One region of the Streptomyces sp. CB03238 genome, then DNA from elsewhere that is predicted to be linked to it. Evidence: predicted binding sites of a transcription regulator. Region 1 holds the regulator's gene; the other holds the start of a gene.
What was found. The regulator HrcA, encoded in region 1, represses chaperone genes, less so after heat shock. The targets are predictions, from matches to a motif close to TTNGCACTCNGNNNNNCNGAGTGCNAA.

Region 1 (6,047 bases):
TCACCATCAGCCGGATCCTCCAGCGCGGGCTGCTGCCCAGCCAGCTGGCCCAGATCCCGGGCGTCGACAGCCGCGTCGTGTACGAGCCCAGCGACGACGGGCTCGCCGGCGGCGACTTCTACGACGTGTTCCAGGCCGGCCCCGCGGCGCGGCGCTGGTGCTTCATGCTCGGCGACGTCCAGGGCAGCGGCCCCGAGGCCGCCGTCGTCACCGGCCTCGCCCGCCCCTGGCTGCGGCTGCTCGCCCGCGAGGACCACCAGGTCGGCCAGGTCCTCGACCGGCTCAACCGGCTCCTCCTCGACGACGCCACCGAGGCCGCCGAAGCCGCCGCGTCCATGGTCGCCGCGGCCGGCGACCTGCCCGGCGGGCCACAGCCCCCGTCCCAGCCCCAGGCACGGTTCCTGTCCCTCCTGTACGGCGAGCTCGTACCGCTCGCCCCCGAGGACGGCGGCGGCGCCCGCTGCACCCTCGCCTGCGCCGGCCACCCCCTGCCGCTCCTGCTGCGCCCCGACGGCTCCGTGACGCCCGCCGCGGCACCCCAGGTGCTGCTCGGCGTCGTCGACGACGTCGGGTACGAGAGCCACACCTTCCACCTCGCACCCGGCGACACGCTCCTGTGCGTCACCGACGGCGTCACCGAACGCCGCTCCCGTACGGGCCGGATGTTCGACGACGGCGACGGGCTGGCCGAGGCCCTCGCGGGCTGCGCCGGGCTGCCCGCGCGGGAGGTCGCCGACCGGATCCGGCAGGCGGTCCACACCTACGGCGAGACGCCCGTACGCGACGACCTCGCCCTGCTGGTGCTCCAGGCCAGGTGACCGGCCCGGGTGACGGACAATGGGACGTATGCCTTCCGTACTGCCCGATGGTGAGCCCATGCCCGAGGACGGCGCGCTGCCCGCGTCCGCCCTGCTCGGGGCCGGTGAGCGGCCGCTCGGGTTCTATCTGCACGTGCCGTACTGCGCCACCCGCTGCGGCTACTGCGACTTCAACACCTACACCGCCACCGAGCTGCGCGGCTCCGGCGGCGTCCTCGCCTCCCGCGACAACTACGCCGCGACGCTGACGGACGAGGTGCGCCTCGCACGGAAGGTGCTCGGTGACGACCCGCGCCCGGTACGCACCGTCTTCGTCGGCGGCGGTACGCCCACGCTGCTCGCCGCCGCCGACCTCGTGACCATGCTGGGCGCCATCCGGGAGGAGTTCGGGCTCGCGGACGACGCCGAGATCACGACCGAGGCGAACCCGGAGTCCGTCGACCCCGCGTACCTGGCCGAGCTGCGGGAGGGCGGCTTCAACCGGATCTCCTTCGGCATGCAGAGCGCCCGGCAGCACGTCCTCAAGGTGCTGGACCGTACGCACACCCCCGGTCGGCCGGAGCGTTGCGTCGAGGAGGCCCGCGTGGCCGGGTTCGAGCACGTCAACCTCGACCTGATCTACGGCACCCCGGGGGAGAGCGACGACGACTGGCGCGCCTCGCTCGACGCGGCGATCGGCGCGGGGCCCGACCACGTCTCGGCGTACGCCCTGATCGTCGAGGAGGGCACGCAGCTGGCGCGGCGCATCCGGCGCGGCGAGGTCCCGATGACGGACGACGACGTCCACGCCGACCGGTACCTGATCGCCGAGGACGTGCTGTCCGGGGCGGGCTTCTCCTGGTACGAGGTGTCCAACTGGGCCACGTCGGAGGCGGGGCGGTGCCTGCACAACGAGCTGTACTGGCGCGGCGCCGACTGGTGGGGCGCGGGACCGGGGGCGCACAGCCATGTGGGCGGCGTGCGGTGGTGGAACGTGAAGCACCCGGGCGCGTACGCCGCCGCCCTCGCGGCCGGGCGGTCGCCGGGGGCGGGGCGCGAAATCCTGACGGAGGAGAACCGGCGGGTGGAGCGGGTGCTGCTGGAGCTGCGGCTGCGGGAGGGGTGCGCTTTGTCGTTGCTGCGGGAGGCGGGGCTGGCCGCTGCCGAGCGCGCGCTAAGGGACGGGCTCCTGGACCCGGGTCCTTACGCCCAGGGGCGGGCCGTGCTGACGCTGCGAGGGCGGCTGCTGGCCGACGCGGTGGTGCGGGACCTGGTGGACTAGGCGCGGGTTCCCGGCGTGGGCGTGTCCGGAGTCGGCGCCCCGCCGGGGGGTTGCGCCACCCGTTCCGCCCAACGTATGCCCACAACCCGCTACCCGGTTACGAAGTCGATCAGCTCCTCCACTCTCCCCAGCAACTCCGGCTCCAGGTCCTTGTACGAGGTGACCTTCGAGAGGATGTGCTGCCAGGCCGCGCCCGTGTTGTCGGGCCAGCCGAGCGCGCGGCACACGCCCGTCTTCCAGTCCTGGCCGTGCGGGACCGAGGGCCACGCCCGGATGCCCACCGACGAGGGCTTCACCGCCTCCCAGATGTCGATGTACGGGTGCCCCACCACCAGGGTGTGGGCGTCCGTGACGGAGGCCGCGATGCGGGACTCCTTGGAGCCGGGGACCAGGTGGTCCACCAGGACCCCGAGGCGCGCGTCGGGGCCAGGGCCGAAGTCCCGGACGATGGCGGGGAGGTCGTCGACGCCCTCCAGGTACTCGACGACGACGCCCTCGATGCGCAGGTCGTCGCCCCAGACCCGCTCCACCAGTTCCGCGTCGTGGCGGCCCTCCACGTAGATGCGCCCCGCACGGGCCACGCGCGCGCGTGCACCCGGAACGGCGATCGAGCCGGATGCCGTGCGCGACGGGCGCGAGGGACCGGCCGACGGGCGGACCAGCGTCACCGTACGGCCCTCCAGGAGGAACCCCCGGGGCGTCAGCGGGAACACCCGGTGCTTGCCGAACCGGTCCTCAAGGGTGACCGTGCCCGCCTCGCAGCCGATCACCGCCCCGCAGAAGCCGGTGCTCACCTCCTCGACCACCAGATCCGGCTCGGCGGGTACCTCCGGCACCGGGGCCGAACGCTTCCAGGAGGGCGTCAGGTCAGGGTCGTAAGCGCGCATTCGCCAGACGCTACGACACCCCGAACCGCCGGGCCAGTTCATCGCGTTGGGCGCGTACGAAGGCGGCGTCGACGGCGGCCCCGTGCCCCGGGACGTACAGGGCGTCCTCGCCGCCCAGCTCCAGCAGCCGGTCCAGGGCGGCCGGCCAGCGTGAGGGGATGGCGTCCGGCCCGGCTTGCGGGTCGCCCGACTCCTCCACGAGGTCCCCGCACAGGACGACCTCCCGGGGACCCGGCACGAGTACGGCCAGGTCGTGGCCGCTGTGGCCCGGCCCCACGTTGGCCAGCAGCACCTGCCGCCCGCCCAGCTCCAGCGTCCACTCGCCGCACACCAGGTGGTGCGGTGCCACCAGGACGTCCGTCGCTTCCACGGCGTCCGCCTCGGCGACCCCGTGACGCACGGCGTCGCCGCGCAGCCCGTCCCGGTCCCTGGTCAGTACGGTGTCGATGCCGACCGCCCCGTACACCTCCGCCCCGGAGAACGCCGCCGTCCCGAGCACATGATCGAAATGAGGGTGGCTCAGTGCGATATGCGTCACTCTCCGGCCGCCCATGAGCCCCTGCGCCTGTGTCCGGATCTCGGCGCCCTCACGGAGCGTGGCGCCCGTGTCGTACAGCAGGGCACCGTCCTCGCCGACGACCAGGGCCGTGGTCGCGTCCCACACCGGCAGCCTTCTGCGGCCCACTCCGTCGGCCAGACGTTCCCACCCGAAGTCTTCCCAAGTGACGTCCATACCGGCGACGCTATCGGCAACGACCAGCCGCGTCGCGCGGTAGCGTGTCCCGCTGCCCTTGCCGGGGGCGTACCCCGGCGCCGTACACTGGCCGGGGACAACTGGCACTCGGGCATCGCGAGTGCCAGCGAAACAGAAGGAACCACGGCCGGCTGGAGGTGCGCGCGATGCTGAGCGAACGCAGACTCGAGGTGCTGCGCGCCATCGTCCAGGACTATGTCGGCACCGAGGAGCCCGTCGGCTCCAAGGCGCTCACGGAGCGCCACAAGCTCGGCGTCTCACCCGCCACCGTGCGCAACGACATGGCGGTGCTGGAGGAGGAGGGCTTCATCGCCCAGCCCCACACCAGCGCGGGCCGCATTCCCACCGACAAGGGCTACCGCCTCTTCGTCGACAAGCTCGCCGGCGTCAAGCCGCTGTCGACGCCGGAGCGGCGCGCCATCCAGAACTTCCTGGACGGTGCCGTCGACCTCGACGACGTCGTCGGCCGTACGGTGCGGCTGCTCGCGCAGCTGACCCGGCAGGTCGCGGTCGTGCAGTACCCGTCCCTGACGCGCTCCACCGTGCGTCATGTGGAGCTGCTGTCGCTGGCCCCCGCCCGGCTGATGCTCGTCCTGATCACCGACACGGGGCGCGTGGAGCAGCGCATGGTCGACTGCCCGGCGCCGTTCGGCGAGACGTCCGTGGCCGACCTGCGGGCGCGGCTGAACAGCCGCGTCGTGGGACGCCGCTTCACGGACGTCCCCAACCTGGTGCAGGACCTTCCCGAGTCCTTCGAGGCGGAGGACCGGGGGACGGTCTCCACGGTGCTGGCCACGCTGCTGGAGACACTGGTGGAAGAGACCGAGGAACGGCTGATGATCGGCGGCACCGCCAATCTCACCCGCTTCGGGCACGACTTCCCGCTGACGATCCGGCCGGTGCTGGAGGCGCTGGAGGAGCAGGTGGTGCTCCTGAAGCTGCTCGGCGAGGCCAAGGACTCGGCCATGACCGTACGTATCGGGCACGAGAACGCCCACGAGGGCCTCAACTCCACGTCCGTCGTCGCGGTCGGCTACGGTTCGGGCGACGAGGCAGTCGCCAAACTCGGCGTGGTCGGACCGACCCGCATGGACTACCCCGGAACGATGGGAGCGGTACGCGCAGTGGCACGTTACGTCGGACAGATCCTGGCGGAGTCGTAAGTGGCCACGGACTACTACGCCGTACTCGGCGTGCGCCGCGACGCGTCCCAGGACGAGATCAAGAAGGCGTTCCGGAGGCTCGCCCGCGAGCTGCACCCGGACGTCAACCCCGATCCGAAGACGCAGGAGCGGTTCAAGGAGATCAACGCCGCCTACGAGGTGCTGTCGGACCCGCAGAAGAAGCAGGTCTACGACCTCGGCGGTGACCCGCTGTCCGCCTCCGGCGCCGGCGCGGGCGCGGGTGGCTTCGGGGCGGGCGGCTTCGGCAACTTCTCCGACATCATGGACGCCTTCTTCGGTACGGCGTCCCAGCGCGGCCCCCGGTCGCGCACACGGCGCGGCCAGGACGCGATGATCCGCCTGGAGATCGACCTCAACGAGGCGGCCTTCGGCACCACCAAGGACATCCAGGTCGACACGGCCGTCGTCTGCACCACCTGCTCCGGCGAGGGCGCGGCGCCCGGTACGTCGGCCCAGACGTGTGACATGTGCCGCGGCCGTGGCGAGGTCTCCCAGGTCACCCGGTCCTTCCTGGGCCAGGTCATGACGTCCCGCCCCTGCCCCCAGTGCCAGGGCTTCGGCACCGTGGTCCCCACGCCGTGCCCGGAGTGCGCGGGTGACGGCCGGGTCAGGTCCCGTCGTACGCTCACGGTCAAGATCCCGGCCGGTGTGGACAACGGCACCCGCATCCAGCTCGCCGGCGAGGGCGAGGTCGGCCCGGGCGGTGGCCCGGCGGGCGACCTGTACGTCGAGATCCACGAGCTGCCGCACGCCGTGTTCCAGCGGCGCGGCGACGACCTGCACTGCACGGTGACCATCCCGATGACGGCGGCCGCGCTGGGCACGAAGTGCCCGCTGGAGACGCTGGACGGGCTGGAGGAGGTCGACGTCCGCCCCGGCACGCAGTCGGGCCAGTCCATCCCGCTGCACGGGCGCGGTGTCACGCACCTGCGGGGCGGCGGACGCGGAGACCTCATCGTGCACGTCGAGGTCCAGACGCCGTCGAAGCTGGACCCGGAGCAGGAGCGGCTGCTGCGGGAGCTGGCCAAGCTGCGGGGCGAGGAGCGGCCCACGGGGCAGTTCCAGCCGGGGCAGCAGGGCCTGTTCTCCCGCCTGAAGGACGCGTTCAACGGCCGCTGACCGGGGCGGTGCCCCCGGTGCCCC
Region 2 (6,047 bases), on a different contig from region 1:
CCGTGCTCATCCCCGCCCTGGTCAACCCGTTCGGCGTCTACCTCGCCCGCGTCTTCAGCGCCGGATACATCCCGAACGAGGCCCTGGAAGCCGCCCGTATCGACGGGGCCGGCGAGCTGCGCGCCTTCTGGTCGATCGGGCTGCGCATGATCATGCCGGGCTTCGTGACCGTCTTCCTCTTCCAGTTCACCGCCATCTGGAACAACTTCTTCCTCCCCCTGGTGATGCTCTCGGACCAGCGGCTCTTCCCCCTGAGCCTCGGCCTGTACGCATGGAACAGCAACGCCCGCGCCGAACCCGACTTCTACCCCCTCGTCGTCACCGGCTCCCTGCTCGCCGTCGTCCCCCTGGTCGTCGCCTTCGTCTCGCTCCAGCGCCACTGGAAGGCCGGTCTGACCGCCGGCAGCGTCAAGTGAGGCCGCCGCCCGTGCCGCCGTTGAGGAGCTCAGGTCCCACCATGCACCACGCCACTGACAATCGGCCCTCCGAGCAGCGCCCCGCCGTCCTGCTGGCCATGGGCCCCGGCATCGCCGGGCGCCTGCTCACCGACGCCCACCGCGCCCGCCTCGCCGCCCTCGCGCGCACCGACCCGCACCTGGTCGCCCACGACCTGGCCACCCCCACGCCCCGCGTCGCCGTCGCGCTCGCCGAGGCGGAGGTGCTGTTCACCTGCTGGGGCGCGACCCCGCTCACCCCGGCCGTCCTGGACCGTGCCCCGCGCCTCCGCGCCGTCGTCCACGCCGCCGGGTCCGTCAAGCACCATGTCACCGACGCCTGCTGGGAGCGCGGCATCGCGGTGACCTCGGCGGCGGCGGCCAACGCCCTGCCCGTCGCCGAGTACACGCTCGCCACCATCCTGCTGGCCGGCAAGCGCGTCCTGCGCGCCGCGCGGCGGTACGCGGAGCTGCGCGCCGACCACGACTGGCTGAGCGAGCTGGCCGACAGCGGCAACCACCGCCGCACGGTCGGCATCGTGGGCGCGTCCCGCATCGGTCGCCGCGTGATCGAACTGCTGCGGCCCTTCGACGTACAGGTGCTGCTGTACGACCCGTACGTCACCCTCGACGAGGCCGCGGCGCTCGGCGCCGTCCCGGCCGGCCTGGACGAGCTGTGCGCCCGCTCCGACACCGTCTCCATCCACGCCCCGCAACTGCCGTCCACGCGCCATATGATCGGCGCCGGACAGCTGGCCCTCATGCCGGACGGGGCCACGCTCGTCAACACCTCGCGCGGCTCCCTGGTCGACGAGGCCGCCCTGCTCCCGCACCTCACCACGGGCCGTCTCCACGCCGTACTCGACGTCACCGACCCCGAACTCCCGCCGCCCGACTCCCCGCTCTACACCCTCCCCAACGTCCTGCTCACCCCGCACATCGCGGGCTCGCTCGGCAATGAGCTGCACCGCATGGCGGACCAGGCGCTGGACGAGCTGGAGCGGTACGTGAAGGGCGCGCCGTTCGAGGATCCGGTGCGGCCGTCGCAGCTGAGCCGCTCGGCCTAGCTCTGGGAAACGACCGAGGCCCGGTGCCCCCGCGACGGGGGCACCGGGCCTCGTAACGCTCAGGCAGGCGTCAGTGGGAGTGGCCGTGACCGTGGCCGTGGCCCGCGTCCGCCGGCTCCTCTTCCTTCTTCTCGACGACCAGGGTCTCGGTCGTGAGCAGCAGGGAGGCGATGGAGGCGGCGTTCTCCAGGGCCGAGCGGGTGACCTTGACCGGGTCGATGACGCCGGCCTTGACCAGGTCGCCGTACTCGCCGGTGGCGGCGTTGAAGCCCTGGCCCTTGTCGAGCTCGGACACCTTGGAGGTGATGACGTAGCCCTCGAGGCCCGCGTTCTCGGCGATCCAGCGCAGCGGCTCGACGGCGGCGCGGCGGACGACGGCGACACCGGTGGCCTCGTCGCCCTCCTTGCCGAGGTTGCCGTCCAGCACCTTGACGGCGTGGACGAGCGCGGAGCCACCACCGGAGACGATGCCCTCCTCGACCGCGGCGCGGGTCGCGGAGATGGCGTCCTCCAGGCGGTGCTTCTTCTCCTTCAGCTCCACCTCGGTGGCGGCGCCGACCTTGATCACGCACACGCCGCCGGCCAGCTTCGCGAGGCGCTCCTGGAGCTTCTCGCGGTCCCAGTCGGAGTCCGTGGTCTCGATCTCGGACTTGATCTGCGCGACGCGGCCGGCCACGTCCTCGGACTTGCCGCCGCCGTCGACGATCGTCGTGTCGTCCTTGGTGACGGTGACGCGGCGGGCGGTGCCCAGCACGTCCAGACCGGCCTGGTCGAGCTTGAGGCCGACCTCCTCGGCGATGACGGTGGCGCCGGTGAGGGCGGCCATGTCGCCGAGCATCGCCTTGCGGCGGTCGCCGAAGCCGGGGGCCTTGACCGCGACGGCGTTGAACGTGCCGCGGATCTTGTTGACGACCAGGGTCGACAGGGCCTCGCCCTCGACGTCCTCGGCGATGATCAGGAGCGGCTTGGAGGAGCCGGCCTGGATGACCTTCTCCAGCAGCGGGAGCAGGTCGGTGATCGCGGCGATCTTGCCCTGGTGGATCAGGATGTACGGGTCGTCGAGGACGGCCTCCATACGCTCCTGGTCGCTGACCATGTACGGGGACAGGTAGCCCTTGTCGAAGGCCATGCCCTCGGTGAAGTCCAGCTCCAGGCCGAAGGTGTTGGACTCCTCGACGGTGATGACACCGTCCTTGCCGACCTTGTCCATCGCCTCGGCGATGAGCTCGCCGACCTGCTGGTCCTGCGCGGAGAGCGCGGCCACGGCGGCGATGTCGGCCTTGTCGTCGATCGGGCGGGCCGAGGCGAGCAGCTCGTCCGAGACGGCCTTGACCGCGGCGTCGATGCCCTTCTTCAGGGCGGCCGGGGAGGCGCCCGCGGCGACGTTGCGCAGACCCTCGCGGACCAGCGCCTGGGCCAGGACGGTGGCGGTGGTGGTGCCGTCACCCGCGATGTCGTTGGTCTTGGTCGCCACCTCCTTCACCAGCTGGGCGCCGAGGTTCTCGTACGGGTCCTCGATCTCGACCTCGCGGGCGATCGTGACACCGTCGTTGGTGATGGTCGGTGCGCCGAACTTCTTGTCGATGACGACGTTGCGGCCCTTGGGGCCGATCGTCACCTTGACCGTGTCGGCAAGCTTGTTGACGCCGCGCTCAAGGGCGCGACGGGCGTCCTCGTCGAACTTCAGGATCTTCGCCATGGGAGCGATTCAGCCCTCTCGGAACTCTGGTTGACGAACCGCGCCCCTCGCCGCCCGGCAATGTGTCATCAGCGGGGGCCAGGGGCGCAGCTCAAAGCAATCTTGCTCGGGTGACTTACTTCTCGACGATCGCGAGCACGTCGCGAGCCGAGAGGACGAGGTACTCCTCGCCGCTGTACTTCACCTCGGTGCCGCCGTACTTGCTGTACAGCACGATGTCGCCGGTCTTGACGTCGAGCGGCAGGCGCTCGCCGTTCTCGAAGCGGCCCGGGCCCACGGCCAGGACGACGCCCTCCTGGGGCTTCTCCTTGGCGGTGTCCGGGATGACCAGGCCAGAGGCCGTGGTCTGCTCGGCGTCGAGCGGCTGGACCACGATGCGGTCCTCGAGCGGCTTGATGGCAACCTTGGAGCTGGTGGTCGTCACGATCCGACCTCCCCCTTCGGAGATCTCACGGGGTTAACTGTCTGAGGTGGCGACCAGGTGGATCCGTCGTCGCGGGTGCCGGACCTGCCCGTCGCTGTGTTGGCACTCTCCGGTGGGGAGTGCCAGAGCCGAGACTATGACCGCGATTAGCACTCGGTCAAGCGGAGTGCCAATTCACCGCCCGGTCGTGGCGTGATAGCGGCCGTACGGGCGGCTCATACGTAGTCCTCCAGCCTGGCCACCGCGTACCCCTTGGCCGTGACGACGTCCATCACCTGCCGGATCATGTCCGGCATGGAGCCGTTCCAGTCCTCCCTGCCCCGGAAGTGGGTGAGGATGATGTCACCGGGATGCAGGTCCCGGTCCCACTCGCGCCACTCCATATGGTCGGGAAAAGCTTCGGCCGCCCATAGGGGCACGGCTCTGACGCCGCACGATTGCGCGGCGCGGAGGGTGTCGGCGTTGTAGTTGCCGTAGGGCGGGCGGAAGAGCGGCGGCCGCTTGCCGAACCGCTTCTCGATGGTGTCCTGCTGCCCGCAGATCTCGCGCTTCTGCTCCGCGTACGAAAGGGCGGGCATGTAGCGGTGGTTGAGGGTGTGGTTGTGCAGGGCCACGCCCTTGTCCTGCATCCGCTTGAAGTAGCCGTAGTCCTCCTTGACCAGGTAGTCACTGAGGAAGGCGCTGTAGGGGATGTCCAGTTCGTCCATCATCCTCAGCAGCTCGGGGTCCTTTTCGGCGCCGTCGTCGATCGTCAGGAACACGATGCGTTCCGTGGTCGGGACGGTGGTGAAGACGGGCGGGAGGGTGGGGTCGCCGACCCCGAAGCCCTTGCGGAAGGTGAGGTGCGGCTTGTCGGCCGCCGCGGGGGGCGGAGGGGCAGCCAGAGGGGCGGCTTTGAGGCCCCACTTCCTGGCGGCGAGGGCGCGGGCGGCCTGGGCGCGCCTGATCTTCTCCACGTACGCGGTGAGGGCGCCGGCCGCGTCGCGCGGCTGCTGGGGCTGCTGGCCTGCGGCGGGCTCGACCGTGCCGCCGCCCGCCGCAGGACCCGCTCCCGGCCCCGCTCCCACGCCACGGGTGCCGGTTTCCGCCGCACAGGCGGAACCGAGCGCCGCGACGACCAGGGCGGCGAGCAGAACACGTGCCCGCTTGCTTACTGTTTGACCTTTTTGTCGTACTAGCTGCATGGCGCCGCATCCTGTCAGCGCGCCGCCCCGACCACCGGCCGACACCGCCGCCTGACGCGCACCATCCCCCGCCTGGCCCACAATGGGCCGGGTGACCGATCTCGCCGCCTTCTCCGCGCTCCTCACCGACGAGGGCCAGACCCTGCTCACCGCCCTGCGCGACTACACCCCCTCCCAGGAGCTGGCGGTCGCCTCCCGGCTGCGCCGCGAGCACCCCGCCGACCTGGTCACGGCGGCGATCACGCATGCCCGGCTGCGGCAGCGGGCGGTGGCGAAGTTCGGCGAGCAGGACGCGCACCGGATGTACTTCACGCCCGGCGGCGTCGAACAGTCCACCCGCAGGACGGTCGCCGAGCACCGCGCCGCCGCCTTCGCCCGCCTCGGCGTACGCAGCGTCGCCGACCTGTGCAGCGGGATCGGCGGCGACGCGATCGCGCTCGCCCGCGCCGGCATCCGGGTCCTCGCCGTCGACCGCGACCCGCTGACGGCCGAGGCCGCCCGCGCGAACGCCGCCGCGCTGGGCCTCGCCGACCTGATCGAGGTGCGCTGTACGGACGTCACGGAGGTCGACACCTCCCCGTACGACGCGGTCTTCGTCGACCCGGCACGGCGCGGCGGCAGGGGGCGCGTGTTCGACCCGGAGGCGTACTCCCCGCCCCTCTCCTGGGCGATCGACGCGGCCCGCAAGGCCCCGCACGCCGCGCTGAAGATCGCCCCCGGCATCCCGCACGAGACGATCCCGCCGGAGGCCGAGGCTGAGTGGGTCTCCGACGGCGGCGATGTGAAGGAGGCGGTGCTGTGGTTCGGCACCCGTCCCGGCACGATCACCGCGACCCTCCTGCCCGGCCCGCACACCCTCACCGGCCGGGGCCTGCCCAACCCGCCCGTCCGCCCCGTCGGCCGCTTCCTGTACGAGCCGGACGGCGCCGTCATCCGCGCGCACCTGGTCGCGGAGGTCGCCGAGGAGCTCGGCGGCGGCCTGGTCGACGAGACGATCGCGTACATCACGGCGGCCGAGCCGCGCCCCACCCCGTACGCCACCGCGTACGAGATCACCGACGAGCTGCCCTTCAACCTCAAGAAGCTGAAGGCCCTGCTGCGCGAACGGGAAGTGGGCACCCTGACGGTGAAGAAGCGCGGCTCGGCGGTCGAACCGGAGGAACTGCGCCGCAAGCTCAAGCCCAAGGGCCCGAACGCGGCCACGGTGTTCCTGACCCGCGTGGCGGGGGCGCCGACGAT

Region 2: groES (co-chaperone GroES) is a predicted target of HrcA. The motif match lies at 3,771-3,797, and genes of this name have one in related genera.

What each region holds. Positions count from the first base shown of each region.
Region 1 is NZ_NBCN01000001.1:478,511-484,557, forward strand. It holds gene BKD26_RS02115 (ATP-binding SpoIIE family protein phosphatase) at 1-818, shown strand, start outside; gene hemW (radical SAM family heme chaperone HemW) at 847-2,079, shown strand; gene BKD26_RS02125 (DUF3097 domain-containing protein) at 2,169-2,966, opposite strand; gene BKD26_RS02130 (MBL fold metallo-hydrolase) at 2,977-3,699, opposite strand; gene hrcA (heat-inducible transcriptional repressor HrcA) at 3,867-4,883, shown strand; gene dnaJ (molecular chaperone DnaJ) at 4,884-6,023, shown strand.
Region 2 is NZ_NBCN01000006.1:147,345-153,391, forward strand. It holds gene BKD26_RS11925 (carbohydrate ABC transporter permease) at 1-416, shown strand, start outside; gene BKD26_RS11930 (hydroxyacid dehydrogenase) at 458-1,501, shown strand; gene groL (chaperonin GroEL) at 1,572-3,200, opposite strand; gene groES (co-chaperone GroES) at 3,316-3,624, opposite strand; gene BKD26_RS11945 (polysaccharide deacetylase family protein) at 3,840-4,808, opposite strand; gene BKD26_RS11950 (class I SAM-dependent methyltransferase) at 4,900-6,047, shown strand, end outside.